3 regions of the Pseudomonas sp. BS3782 TE3695 genome follow, and region 1 is predicted to be linked to each of the others. Evidence: predicted binding sites of a transcription regulator. Region 1 holds the regulator's gene; each other region holds the start of a gene.
What was found. The regulator FliA, encoded in region 1, starts transcription of late flagellar genes. The targets are predictions, from matches to a motif close to CTAAAGTTTNNNNNNNNNNNGCCGNTAA.

Region 1 (4,487 bases):
ATCCCAGGCTGGATAACAAATCGTCCACATCGTCCTGACCGGACACAACGTCTTCTCTTTTATCGGCATGAATCTGCGGACCTTCACCCTGAGAGAGATGTTTTTGCGGATCTTTTTCAGCCAGCATCGCTTCACGGTCATGTTCGATACCCGCAAAGCGGTCGACCTGACTGGCCATGAGCACGAGCTTGAGCAGGTTGCTTTCAACTTCGGTGACCAACTGGGTCACGCGCTTGATCACCTGACCGGTGAGGTCCTGGTAATCCTGGGCCAGCAGAATGTCGTTGAGGTTGCTCGATACGACGCGGTTGTCTTCACTGCTGCGGGTCAGGAAACCGTCGACCCGCCGGGCCAGCTCGCGGAACTCTTCGGCCCCGACTTCGCGACGCATGAACCGCCCCCAATCCGTGCTCAGCGCCTGAGCTTCGTCGCTCAGGCTGTTGATCAGCGGCGTGGCGTTTTCCACCAGGTCCATGGTGCGGTTGGCCGCGGCCTCGGTCAGCTTGACCACATAACCCAGGCGCTCGGTGGCATCCGTGATCTGAGACACTTCCTCGGCTTGCGGCATGTGCGGGTCAATCTGGAAATTGACGATCGCGCTATGCAGCTCGCGAGTGAGCTTGCCCACTTCCTGATACAGGCCGCGGTCACGGGTCTGGTTGAGCTCATGGATCAGTTGCACAGCGTCGCCGAACCTGCCTTTTTCAAGGCTCTCGACCAGTTCGACCGCGTGTTTTTTCAGGGTCGATTCAAAATCGCCCTGTGAAGATTCGTTATGCCCCATAGCTCCCCCGTGACGGACTGGCTTTGCACATCAACCGATGCGTTCGAAGATCTTTTCAATCTTGTCTTTCAACGCTTGAGCCGTGAATGGCTTGACCACATAGCCGTTCACGCCCGCCTGAGCGGCTTCGATGATTTGCTCGCGCTTGGCTTCGGCCGTGACCATCAACACCGGCAGGTGTTTGAGTTTTTCATCGGCACGCACGTGGCGCAGCAGATCGATACCGGTCATGCCGGGCATGTTCCAGTCCGTCACCAGAAAGTCGATGCTCCCGCTGTTGAGGACCGGAATCGCGGTAATACCGTCATCCGCCTCGACCGTGTTGGTGAACCCAAGGTCACGCAACAGGTTTTTTATGATCCGCCGCATCGTTGAGAAGTCATCAACGATGAGGATTTTCATATTCTTGTCCAATTCGACCTCCAAGCAGTCTTAAAACGCGCGCAGCACCTGAACGCGCCGTTCAATCAATTCGGCGTAACACTCAACAGTTGCATGGATTACAACGGGCCGTGGCCGATGCAGCAAAATGCCGTACCCACCTCGTTCGCAGTGTCCCCACACTGCCTGTCAGCGCGCTCGCCACTCCCCCAAACGCCCCCGCAAACGGGCCGCGCACTGGCTGTGTAACTGGCTGACCCGCGATTCGCTGACCCCCAGGACCTCACCGATTTCCTTGAGATTCAACTCTTCGTCGTAGTACAGCGCCAACACCAGTCGCTCACGCTCCGGCAAATTGGCAATCGCGTCCGCCAGCGCCGCCTGGAAGCGTTCATCTTCCAGATCGCGCGACGGCTCGAGATGAGCACTGGCGCCATCCTCGTGCAGCCCTTCGTGTTCGCCGTCCTGCAACAGATCGTCGAAACTGAATAACCGGCTACCGAGGGTGTCGTTCAAAATCCCGTAATAATCGTCGAGACTCAATTGGAGTTCGGCCGCAACTTCGTGATCTTTAGCGTCACGGCCGGTTTTAGCTTCAATCGAGCGAATTGCGTCGCTGACCATGCGGGTATTGCGGTGAACCGAACGTGGTGCCCAGTCCCCCTTGCGCACTTCATCGAGCATCGCGCCGCGGATTCGAATGCCCGCGTACGTCTCGAAGCTCGCGCCTTTGCTGGCGTCGTATTTGGTTGATACTTCAAGCAGGCCGATCATCCCGGCCTGGATCAGGTCTTCGACCTGGACACTGGCCGGCAGACGCGCCAGCAAGTGGTAGGCAATGCGTTTGACCAGTGGCGCGTAACGCTCGATCAGCTCGTACTGCGCGTCACGTGCCGACTTCTTGTAGAGGTTGTAGCCACTGGCTGTCATAGGACGGGTCCTGCGGTCTGTTGCACGAGGCGCTCGACGAAAAACTCCAGGTGCCCACGCGGGTTGGCCGGCAGTGGCCAGGTATCGACCTTTTGTGCAATGGCCTTGAACGCCAGGGCGCACTTGGAACGCGGGAAGGCTTCGTAGACAGCACGCTGCTTCTGCACGGCCTTGCGCACGCTTTCGTCGTAAGGCACGGCACCGACGTATTGCAAGGCGACGTCGAGGAAACGATCCGTGACCTTGGTCAACTTGGCGAACAGATTGCGCCCTTCCTGCGGGCTCTGCGCCATGTTGGCCAGGACGCGGAAGCGGTTCATGCCGTAGTCGCGATTCAACAATTTGATCAGCGCGTAGGCGTCGGTAATCGAGGTCGGTTCATCGCACACCACCAGCAGCACTTCCTGGGCTGCGCGAACGAAACTGACTACCGAGTCACCAATACCCGCAGCGGTGTCGATCACCAATACGTCGAGGTTGTCGCCAATGTCGCTGAAAGCCTGGATCAGGCCGGCATGCTGGGCCGGGCTCAAATGAACCATGCTCTGGGTGCCGGACGCCGCCGGGACGATGCGGATGCCGCCGGGCCCTTGCAACAGTACGTCGCGCAGCTCACAGCGGCCTTCGATCACGTCGGCCAAGGTGCGTTTGGGTGTCAGTCCCAGCAGGACGTCGACGTTCGCCAGTCCCAGATCGGCATCCAGCAGCATGACGCGCCGGCCGAGCTCAGCTAGAGCCAGGGACAAGTTCACTGACACGTTAGTCTTCCCGACGCCACCTTTGCCGCCGGTCACCGCGATCACCTGTACGGGATGCATGCTGCCCATGTTATTTCTTTACCTTGTCTTACTTAGACGGAGGCCACATTACTGGCTGCGCGTTCACCAACTGAACAATGCATGGCAGACCATCGATGTAGGTACAAAAACTGTTCATTAGTACCTCAGCCAACCTGCTTGGTCGGGCTGTGGTAAATATCAGCGAACATGTCAGCCATGGCTTCTTCGCTGGGTTCTTCCTGCATTTGCACGCTAACGGCGCGGCTGACCAACTGATGACGACGCGGCAGATGCAAATCATCCGGGATCCGCGGGCCATCGGTGAGGTAAGCCACCGGCAGTTCATGACTGATGGCCAGGCTCAACACCTCGCCCAAGCTTGCCGTTTCATCCAGTTTAGTCAGGATGCAGCCGGCAAGGCCGCAACGTTTGTAACTGTGATAAGCGGCGGTTAGAACCTGTTTCTGGCTGGTGGTTGCCAAGACCAGATAATTTTTTGATTTGATGCCCCGTCCAGCCAGGCTTTCGAGCTGCATGCGCAGTGCCGGGTCGCTGGCTTGCAGGCCGGCGGTATCGATCAGCACCACGCGTTTGCGCAGCAAAGGCTCCAGCGCCTGCACCAGCGATTGGCCCGGGTCGACGTGGGTGACCGACACGTTGAGGATGCGGCCCAGGGTCTTGAGCTGTTCCTGAGCGCCGATGCGATAGCTGTCCATGCTCACCAGCGCGATGTTTTGCGCGCCGTACTTGAGCACATAACGCGCTGCGAGCTTGGCCAGCGTGGTGGTCTTGCCCATGCCTGCCGGGCCAACCATCGCAATCACACCACCCTCTTCCAACGGCTCGACTTCCGGAGTGGCGATCATCCGCGCCAAGTGCGCGAGCAACATGCGCCAGGCCTGACGGGGTTCATCAATATCGGTAATCAGTGCCAGCAGATCGCGCGACAACGGCCCGGACAGACCGATGCGTTGCAGGCGACGCCAGAGGTTAGCCTGGGCCGGACGGCTGCCTTGCAGCTGATTCCAGGCCAGCGAGCCGAGTTGCACTTCCATCAATTCACGCAAGCTGTTGAGCTCGAAACGCATCGAATCGAAGGCTCGCGGGTCAACTGCGCCGGAGGCTGGCGCGGGGGCGGGTGCAGCACGACGAGGTTCAGCGTAAGTCGGTTCGATCAGCGGCTCGGCGGCGGTCAGCGGCAGGCCGGCGAACAATTGGCGATTGGTGCTGTTGTCGCTCTCGCCATCGCTACGCAGGCTCAGTTCGGCCTGGGCGGTCACGATCCGCGACTGGGTCTTGCGCAGCTCGTCCTCGAGTTCCATGTTCGGAACACGCGGGGCCAGCGCCGACAATTTGTAATCCAGCGCAGCCGTCAGCTCGACACCGCCGGCGATCCGGCGATTGCCAATGATGGCGGCATCAGCGCCCAGCTCATCACGAACCAGCTTCATGGCCTGACGCATATCGGCGGCGAAAAAACGCTTAACTTGCATAAACCACTACCTCAGCCGTTGGGCCCTACTGTCGCAACGATGGTCACTTGCTTGTTGTCAGGAATTTCCTGGTAAGCCAACACATGCAAACCCGGGACTGCCAGCCGACCGAATCGCGAG
Region 2 (4,487 bases), 4.3 Mb from region 1:
AAATGCCAAGGAAGACGACTAGAGAGGAATTGATTCGCAGATTTTGGACAAATCCTTGATTTGAGGTCGATCCCTTCGCGAGCAAGCCCGCTCCCACATTTGATCTCGGGTGTTCACACATAGTGTGTTCACCGCAGATCTACTGTGGGAGCGGGCTTGCTCGCGAAAGCAATTTCAGAGGCGACTCAACGAAACCGGTCAACCTCATGCCGCAAGTCCGCCGCCAGCTTCTCCAGCTCTTTGGCCGTCACAGCCAAGTTGGATACCACTTCGCGCTGTTCACTGTTCGCTAAAGCGATGCTTTGCAGATTGCTGCTGAGCAAGGTCGCGGTGCTGCTTTGTTCCTGGGTCGCGGTAGTGATGGCGGCGAATTGCTCACCGGCCGAGCGGCTTTGCTCATCGATCCGTGCCAGCGCCGAGGCGACGTTGGCGTTGCGCGACAGGCCTTCCTGCATCAGCACATTGCCCTGCTCCATGGTGCTGATGGCGTTGCCGGTTTCCTGCTGGATGCTTTGGATCATCCCGGAAATTTCGTCTGTGGCCTGGCGCGTACGTGAGGCCAGGTTGCGCACCTCATCGGCCACCACCGCGAATCCGCGGCCCTGCTCACCGGCGCGGGCGGCTTCGATGGCGGCGTTGAGCGCCAGCAAGTTGGTTTGCTCGGCGATCGCGGTAATCACCCCGACAATGCCGCCGATTTCCTGGGAGCGTTGCCCCAAGGTATTGATCACCGTCGCGGTGCTGTTCAATGCACCGGCGATTTGCTCCAGGGAAGAAGACGCTTCGTCCATCGACGTACGACCGATCTGGGTTTGCTGTGCGTTTTCCTGCGCCAGACGCTGGGTGTTGCCCATGTTGTCGGCAATGTTCAGCGAGGTGGCGCTGAATTCTTCTACGGCGCCGGCCATGCTGGTGATTTCGCCGGACTGCTGCTCCATCCCTTCATAGGCGCCACCGGACAAACCGGACAACGCCTGGGCACGGCTGTTGACCTCGCCCGAGGCCTTACGGATGTGCTCGACCATGGTCGACAGGGCCTGGCTCATCTGGTTGAAGGCGCGGGCCAGTTGGCCGATTTCGTCATTGCTCGACACGTTCAGGCGAACACTCAAATCACCGGCACCCAAGGCTTCGGCTTGACGCACCAGATCACCCAGTGGCGCCAGTTTGCTGCGCAGCAACCAGACCGCCGAACCGACTGCCAGCAACATCGCCAGCAGGCTGCCGATCGCCAGTTGAATACCCACGCTCCAGGTCACGGCGCGGATTTCACTTTTAGGCATGCTCGCCACCACCGACCACGGCCCACCGTCGAATGGCACGGCAACACTGTAAAAATCTTGCGACGTGTCGTTCCAGAAGTCGCCTTTGCCCGGTGTCTTGGCCAGACCGACGATGCTCGAGACCGCCTGATCCAGCGCCTGTACACCGGCAATCGGCACCAGCCATTTGCCTTGTTCATCCAGCAACGCCAGGGAACCGGTCTGGCCGATGCGGAAGCGTTTGAGGTTGGAGAACTGTGCGTTCTGCGCGTCGGTGTAATCGAATCCTACGTACAGCACGGCAATGATCTTGCCATTGCCGTCGCGTACGGGGGTGTACTGCGACATGTAGAAGCGTTCGAACAGCAACGCTCGACCCACATAGCTCTGCCCCGCCATCAAACGGGCGTAAGCCGGGTTCGCATGGTCGAGCAGCGTGCCAATGGCTCGGCTGCCATCTTGTTTGGTGACATTCGTGCTGACCCGAATGAACTCCTCACCACTGCGCACGAACACGGTCGCGACACCAGCGGTCATCTGCTTGAACTCGTCGACTTCCGCGAAGTTGTTGTTCAACACTTCACTGCCCAAGTGCAGACCCGGGGTCTGCACACCCGCCACGTTCACCGGCTCATCCGGATGCACGCTCAAACCGGCGCTGAAGCGCTTCTCGAACAGGCCGGCCAGGCGCTGGGTGCTTTCACGCAAAGTGCCGTGAAAGGTGCTCAACTGATCGGCAAGCAGGCGGGCCTCACTGGCCAGATGCTCTTCGCGGGTGGCGAGGTTCGCGGTGTCCAGCGAGCGCAGGGCGAACACGGTACTGCCACTGATGGCAATCGCCAGAATCACGGCAAGCGCAAGACCCAGCTGTGAGGCAATCCGAGCACGAGGTTGAGACATGACAGCTCCTGACCCAGTGGCCGGATCATTCTGATCCCATCGCACACTCGGCAAAATTTCTGATTGTGGGAAAACATGGAACCTGCACGAAGGTCCTATCAGCAGATTTTCGGCGGCAAAGCTGAATACTTGAGTAATTAACGGGGATATGGCTCAAGGCCGCCATTGCGGCGGCTCCATCGATTCAGCCCAGACGTTCGACATCCGGTAATTCCATGGCCCGGACCTCGCCTTGCAGGAAATCGCTGAGGCGACGCAAACGTTCGCCGCCGGGGCGGGTTTTCGGCCAGACCAGGTAATAATTCTCACCACTGGCGACGGCCGTCGGCCACGGCAAACTCAGACGTCCCTGTGCGACATCCTCCGCCACCATCAGCAAATCGCCCATGGACACGCCGTAACCTCGGGCGGCGGCAATCATGCCCAACTCCAGCGTATCGAACACCTGCCCACCCTTGAGCGAGACTTGATCGGTCAGGCCCATGCGCTCCAGCCAGTTGCGCCAGTCACGGCGGTCTGGCGTCGGGTGCAGCAACTCGGTACTGGCCAGGCGCGCAACGTCCCACGGTTGATCCTTCAGAAGATTCGGCGCACCCACCGGAATCAGCTCTTCGGGGAACAGGAAAGTCGCCTCCCAGTCCGGTGGAAAATGCCCGTTGCTGAGGATGACGGCGCAGTCGAAGGGCTCATGGTTGAAGTCCACCGTATCGATGTCCATCCAGGCGCTGGTCAATTGCACCTCGTTCCCCGGTCGCAGGTGCCGAAAACGGCTGAGCCGCGCCAACAGCCAGCGCATGGTCAGGGTCGATGGGGCTTTCATGCGCAGAATGTCGTCCTCGGCACGCAAGGTATTGCAGGCCCGCTCGAGGGCGGTGAAACCTTCGCGAATGCCGGGCAGGATCAGCCGCGCCGATTCGGTCAGTTGCAGGTTGCGCCCGCTGCGATGAAACAGCCGACAGGCGAAATGCTCTTCGAGTGTACGAATGTGCCGACTGACCGCACTTTGGGTGATCGACAGTTCTTCGGCGGCGCGGGTAAACGAGCTATGCCGCGCCGCCGCTTCGAATGCTCGAAGGGCATACAAGGGAGGAAGACGACGGGACATCAGGCAGGCTCCTTTAGCGCGATGCATCAACTTATCAGAAACTCCCCCGCATGAGTTTTAATCATGCCACCCATCCTTTTTATCCCTTTGTGCAAACCCCGCAGAGCGCCGAGAATCGACGTTTCCTGTTCTCTCTGACAATCGAGCGTGATGATCATGCAGCATCCAGCGCGTAGTGAACTCTGGGCCATCCTGCGGCTGGCGGGGCCGTTGATTGCCTCGCAGTTGGCGCACATGTTGATGGTCCTCACCGACACGTTGATGATGGCGCGCCTGAGCCCCGAAGCACTGGCCGGCGGCGGCCTGGGCGCGGCGACGTATTCGTTTGTATCGATTTTCTGCATCGGCGTGATCGCCGCCGTCGGCACCCTCGTGGCGATCCGTCAGGGCGCCGGCGATATCATCGGCGCGGCGCGGCTGACCCAGGCCGGGTTGTGGCTGGCCTGGTTGATGGCGCTGGTGGCGGGTTTGCTGTTGTGGAACCTCAAACCGGTGTTGCTGCTGTTCGGCCAGACCGAAACCAACGTCCAGGCTGCCGGCCAATTTCTGTTGATCCTGCCGTTCGCCCTGCCCGGCTACCTGAGCTTCATGGCGCTGCGTGGTTTCACCAGCGCCATCGGCCGGGCGACACCGGTGATGGTCATCAGCCTCGCCGGCACCGTGGCCAACTTCCTGCTCAACTATGCGTTGATCACTGGCATGTTCGGCCTACCGAAAATGGGTCTGGTGGGCATCGGTCTGGTCACGGCGATCGTTGCCAACCTCATGGCGCTGGCGCTCGCACTGCATATTCGTCGACATCCGGCCTACGACGCGTATCCATTGCTCCCGGGGCTGTCGCGCCCCAACCGTCAGTACTTGAAGGAATTGTGGCGCCTGGGCCTGCCGATTGGTGGCACCTATGCGGTGGAAGTCGGCCTCTTTGCCTTCGCCGCGCTGTGCATGGGCACCATGGGCAGTACGCAACTGGCGGCGCACCAGATCGCCCTGCAAATCGTCTCGGTGGCGTTCATGATTCCGGCGGGGCTTTCCTATGCGATCACCATGCGCATCGGCCAACATTACGGCGCCGGGCAATTGCTCGATGCGCGGCTGGCCGGACGGGTCGGGATCGCCTTTGGTGCGGCGGCAATGCTCGGCTTCGCGATGGTCTTCTGGCTGCTGCCGCATCAGTTGATCGGCTTGTTCCTGGACCACAATGATCCGGCGTTCCGCGAAGT
Region 3 (4,487 bases), 910 kb from region 1:
CCCGGGCGTTGGTTTTCGATGCCTGGGCAGCGATGCCCCATGACGACATGGAACGTAACGTGGCAGTGGAGGCCATGGTCGGCAAAGTGCTGAACCGCGACGGTTTCGCCCTCGACCAGCTTACCGCCCGACTCAGCACATTGCTGGGCAAGACGCTGGTCGAACAGCACAACCCCCTGGGGCCGACGCTGCTCTGCGAGTATTTCTTGCAGGCCGGGCGCAACCTGGGGATGGAGATCAAGGTCAAGCTGATCATCCTCAAGCTGTTCGAACGCTATGTGCTCAGCAATGCTGATCAGCTCTACGCTGAAGCCAATCAATTGCTGATCGCCACCGGCGTGCTGCCGGACCTCAAGCCCGCCCCGGCGCGGCGTGCCACCGATCGGGCGGCTGCGAGTGTTCGTGCTGACCTCGCCGAGACAGACCTGCGGATCGGTAATACGCAGATTGACGAAGGCGTGCAGGAAGTCTTCGCCGCCTTGCAGGAATTGCTGTTCCACGTACGTGGCAGCGTTGCGCCGACCCTGGAAATCAGTGCCCAGACCCAACCCATTTCAACCCGCGACCTGTTGCGCCTGCTCTCGCATTTGCAGCAATACGTACCGGCACTGGCGGCTCCAGACGACTTCGACCTGCGTAACCAGCTCGAACAACTGCTAACCCGGGGCAGTGTCAAAAGTGGCAAGTCGCGCGTGGTGGGGGTGGCCGACGAAGACGTGATCAACCTGATCGCCATGCTCTTCGAATGTATCCTCGATGACCGCAATCTGCCTGACTCGCTCAAGGCACTGATCGGCCGTTTGCAGATTCCGATGCTGAAAGTCGCGGTGCTCGACAAGAGCTTCTTCAGCCGCAGCAGCCATCCAGCCCGGCGTTTGCTCAACGAAATTGCCGCTGCAGCCATGGGCTGGGGCGAGTGCGATGACCATGAACGTGACAGCCTGTACCTGCGCATCGAGCAAGTGGTGCAGCGTTTGCTGAATGACTTTGTTGATGACCCGGCAATCTTTTCCGAATTGCTGGCGGATTTTCTCGCCTTCACCAGTGACGAGCGTCGTCGCAGCGAATTACTCGAACAACGCACCCGTGACGCCGAAGAAGGCCGCGCCAGGACCGAACTGGCGCGTCAACGCGTCGAGCAGGCACTGAACCAGGCGTTGATGGGCAAGGTGCTGCCGCATAGTGTGGTGGCGTTTGTCCAGGAGGCCTGGAGCAAAGTGCTGTTGCTGACCTGCCTCAAGCACGGCGATCAGTCCGCCGAATGGCATGCCGATGTGCAGACCATGGCGCAACTGATCTGGAGCGTGCAGCGCCATGACGAGCCCGACGCGAGTCTGCGCCTGTTGGCGCTGGTACCGGGGTTGCTCAAGTCCTTGCGCGATGGCTTGAACAGCTCGGCATTCGATCCATTCGCCACCGGCGAGTTTTTCAGCAAGCTGGAAGCTTTGCATGTGCAGCTGTTCGAACGTCCGGGCCAGAAAAGCATGGCTGTTGACGCACCGGTGATGGTCCAAGTGCAGCAGCAAATCGTGCTTCGCAACGCTGACGAAGGCCCGGTCGAGACCGCATCGATGTGTTTGCCCAAGGACGATGTCGCTTTGCTTCAAGTCGATCAGTTGCGCCTGGGCTGCTGGGTCGAGTTTCAGGAAGATGAGGAAAACACCCTGCGCTGCAAGCTGGCGGCGATCATTCAAGCCACCGGCAAGTACATCTTCGTCAACCGTACCGGGATGAAAGTGCTGGAGCACAGTCGCACCGGTCTGGCCCTGGAGTTCCGACGTGGTGCGGTGCGAGCGCTGGACGACACCTTGTTGTTCGACCGGGCGCTGGAATCGGTGCTGGGCAACCTGCGGCGTCTCAATCGCGGCAAGTGATCGCGCGCCGAGGGTCTATCGCGGCATACTGGGCACCAACACAGTCGTCGTTGAAGGAACCTGTATGCAGTTGGACCCCGCGAGTGGTTGGTGTCAGGGCGTGCGCATATGCCCCTCGCCCAACTTCAATGCGCGCCCCGAAGGCGAAATTTCCCTGCTGGTGATCCACAACATCAGTCTGCCGCCAGCGCAGTTTCTGACTGGCAAGGTGCAGGAATTTTTCCAGAATCGTCTGGATGTCACGGAACATCCCTACTTTGCAGGAATCGCCGACCTGCGGGTGTCTGCGCACTTTCTGATTGAACGTGACGGCACTGTCACTCAGTTTGTCTCTTGTCTGGAGCGCGCCTGGCACGCTGGCGTCTCGTGTTTCGAGGGTCGGGAAACCTGTAACGATTTTTCCGTGGGCATCGAGCTCGAAGGCACGGATGATCTGCCGTTCACCGACGCCCAATATCAAGCGTTGACGGCCCTGACCCGACAGCTGCAAAGCGCCTTCAAGTGCATTACCGCACAACGTATTTGCGGGCATAGCGACATCGCACCCGGGCGCAAGACCGATCCGGGGCCGGCGTTTGACTGGGCACGCTATCGCGCGGCTTTGGAAAAAAAGGAGTGACAATGAGTTTTCTGGTGCTGCTGTTGGCGGTGTGGATCGAGAAATTCTCGGCCCTGCGTCATCGGGTTCAACGTGATGGCGGTTGGGTGCGCGAGCTGAACAAGCTTGAAGCCAACCCGCGCATGACAAACCGGCCGTGGCTGATACTGGTGGTGCTGGTGTTGTTGCCGGTGGCGCTGCTGGGTTTGCTGCTGGTGGTGCTGGAACCGGTAGCCTACGGTTTGCTGGCGTTGCCGGTGCACCTGCTGGTGGTGATCTACAGTCTGGGCCGTGGTGATTTGCTGGCCGACCTCGGGCCGTTTCGTGATGCCTGGCGCCGGGAAGACCTGCAAGCTGCCGCTCACGTGGCCAAACGTGACCTGAATATTTGCGCCGACAGCGGCGAGCAACTGTTGGAGCAAGTTGAGGGGCATCTGCTGTGGCAAGCCTATCAGAGCTTTTTCGCGGTGATCTTCTGGTACTTCCTGCTGGGCCCGGTTGCCGCGTTGAGCTATCGACTGCTGGCGCTGGCCGAGGAACACGGGCAGAACCCGGCCGTGATCGAGCGAGCGGCACAGCTGCGTCATGCGTTCGATTGGGTACCGGTGCGCCTGCTAGCGGCCAGCTTCGCGTTGGTCGGCAACTTTGTCGCGGTCGGCCGGGTGATGTTGAACGAGCTGCTGAACTGGAACATCAGCGCAGCTCAACTGATTGAGAAAATCGGCTTGGTGGCCGGTGAAATTCCGGCGCCGGTGGTCGGGCCGGACGGCATCAACAGCCTCGACCGGATCTGGGAACTGCTGTTGCGCGCAGCGGTGCTTTGGTATGCCGGTTTTGCGTTGTGGACTGTTTTGTCCTAACCACGACACATCTGAAGTGAATGTCATTGTGGCGAGGGAGCTTGCTCCCGCTGGGGCGCGAAGCGGCCCCCAGCACCCGTTCAGACAGATCGAGTTGTCCGGATTTACGACTGCTTCGCAGCCGAGCGGGAGCAAGCTCCCTCGCCACAGGGGGGCTCATTCGCTCCAACAGCGGCACCCCGCCGTTAACCTTAAGTTACAAAACCCTCCGCTGATTTAGGCTATACAGAGATAGCGCCGATAGTGGCTATCTGCTGTCTCTGCGCGCCTGCCATAAAAATAAGAATTCAAAAGGGAGACTTCACAGTGAAGAGCTTGCTCTATCCCGCCGTCGCGCTGATGAACCGCCTGAGCTTCGGCATGAAGTTCAGCCTGATCAGCGTGCTGTTCCTCGTGCCGATGCTGGTGACCAACTTCTATCTGGTGCGCGATTCCTATCGCGAATTCCAGGGCACTCGGGTCGAGCTGCAGAGCCTCGACCTGCTGGGCAGCGGCCTGAGCCTGCGCCGGGATCTGGAAACCCTGAACAACCTGGTGCAGATCAACGTTACCCTTGGCCAGTCCGGCAAGGCCGGTCATGTCGAATCGACTATCAGTGCGCTGGAGCAAAGCGTTCTGAGTCGATTGCAAGGGCTGGCGGCGATGACCACTGACCCGGAACAAATCAGCTTTTTCGATGGCAAGCGCGATGAAATGATCGCCGCGTTCAAAGCCCAGCAAACGGAAACTTCCCTGCAAAGCAAAAGTGCGCTGATCGGCAAGTTGCTCGGCAACGCGCAGATTTTCAGCCAGATCATTGCCAGTCAGGCCGGACTGAGCCGCGACAGCCAGAGCGACATGCGCCAGCTGAGCGAACTCATCACCAACGTCACGCCAGCTGTCACCCAGACGCTCGGTGAAGGCCGGGCGATGGGCTCTTACTCGTTGGGGCAGGGCTTTCTCAATTCGGCGTCGAGCACCCGTTTCGATGAGTTACTGGCGCAGGTCGAAAAGCTTCAGGCTGAATACGGTCTGAAATTGCAGGACGCGCTGGGCTCCAGTAAAGCGGCGCACGAAACCCTGGCTGCTCAGGCCGAAAGCAGCAAGGCCTCCCTGAAAAAGGCCAGTGAACTGTTCGAAGAGCAGGTGGTGATGGCCGATACCCTCGATGCGCCG

Region 2: ABH909_RS04620 (methyl-accepting chemotaxis protein) is a predicted target of FliA. The motif match lies at 2,269-2,296, and genes of this name have one in related genera.
Region 3: ABH909_RS28195 (methyl-accepting chemotaxis protein) is a predicted target of FliA. The motif match lies at 3,523-3,550, and genes of this name have one in related genera.

What each region holds. Positions count from the first base shown of each region.
Region 1 covers NZ_JBNDKB010000001.1:5,309,648-5,314,134, forward strand. Annotated here, with positions in the region: gene ABH909_RS23930 (protein phosphatase CheZ) at 1-784, opposite strand, end outside; gene ABH909_RS23935 (chemotaxis response regulator CheY) at 815-1,186, opposite strand; gene fliA (RNA polymerase sigma factor FliA) at 1,355-2,095, opposite strand; gene fleN (flagellar synthesis regulator FleN) at 2,092-2,922, opposite strand; gene flhF (flagellar biosynthesis protein FlhF) at 3,039-4,367, opposite strand; gene flhA (flagellar biosynthesis protein FlhA) at 4,379-4,487, opposite strand, start outside.
Region 2 covers NZ_JBNDKB010000001.1:1,039,134-1,043,620, reverse strand. Annotated here, with positions in the region: gene ABH909_RS04620 (methyl-accepting chemotaxis protein) at 186-2,162, opposite strand; gene ABH909_RS04615 (LysR substrate-binding domain-containing protein) at 2,347-3,267, opposite strand; gene ABH909_RS04610 (NorM family multidrug efflux MATE transporter) at 3,424-4,487, shown strand, end outside.
Region 3 covers NZ_JBNDKB010000001.1:6,221,208-6,225,694, reverse strand. Annotated here, with positions in the region: gene ABH909_RS28210 (DUF1631 domain-containing protein) at 1-1,874, shown strand, start outside; gene ampD (1,6-anhydro-N-acetylmuramyl-L-alanine amidase AmpD) at 1,939-2,493, shown strand; gene ampE (regulatory signaling modulator protein AmpE) at 2,496-3,332, shown strand; gene ABH909_RS28195 (methyl-accepting chemotaxis protein) at 3,639-4,487, shown strand, end outside.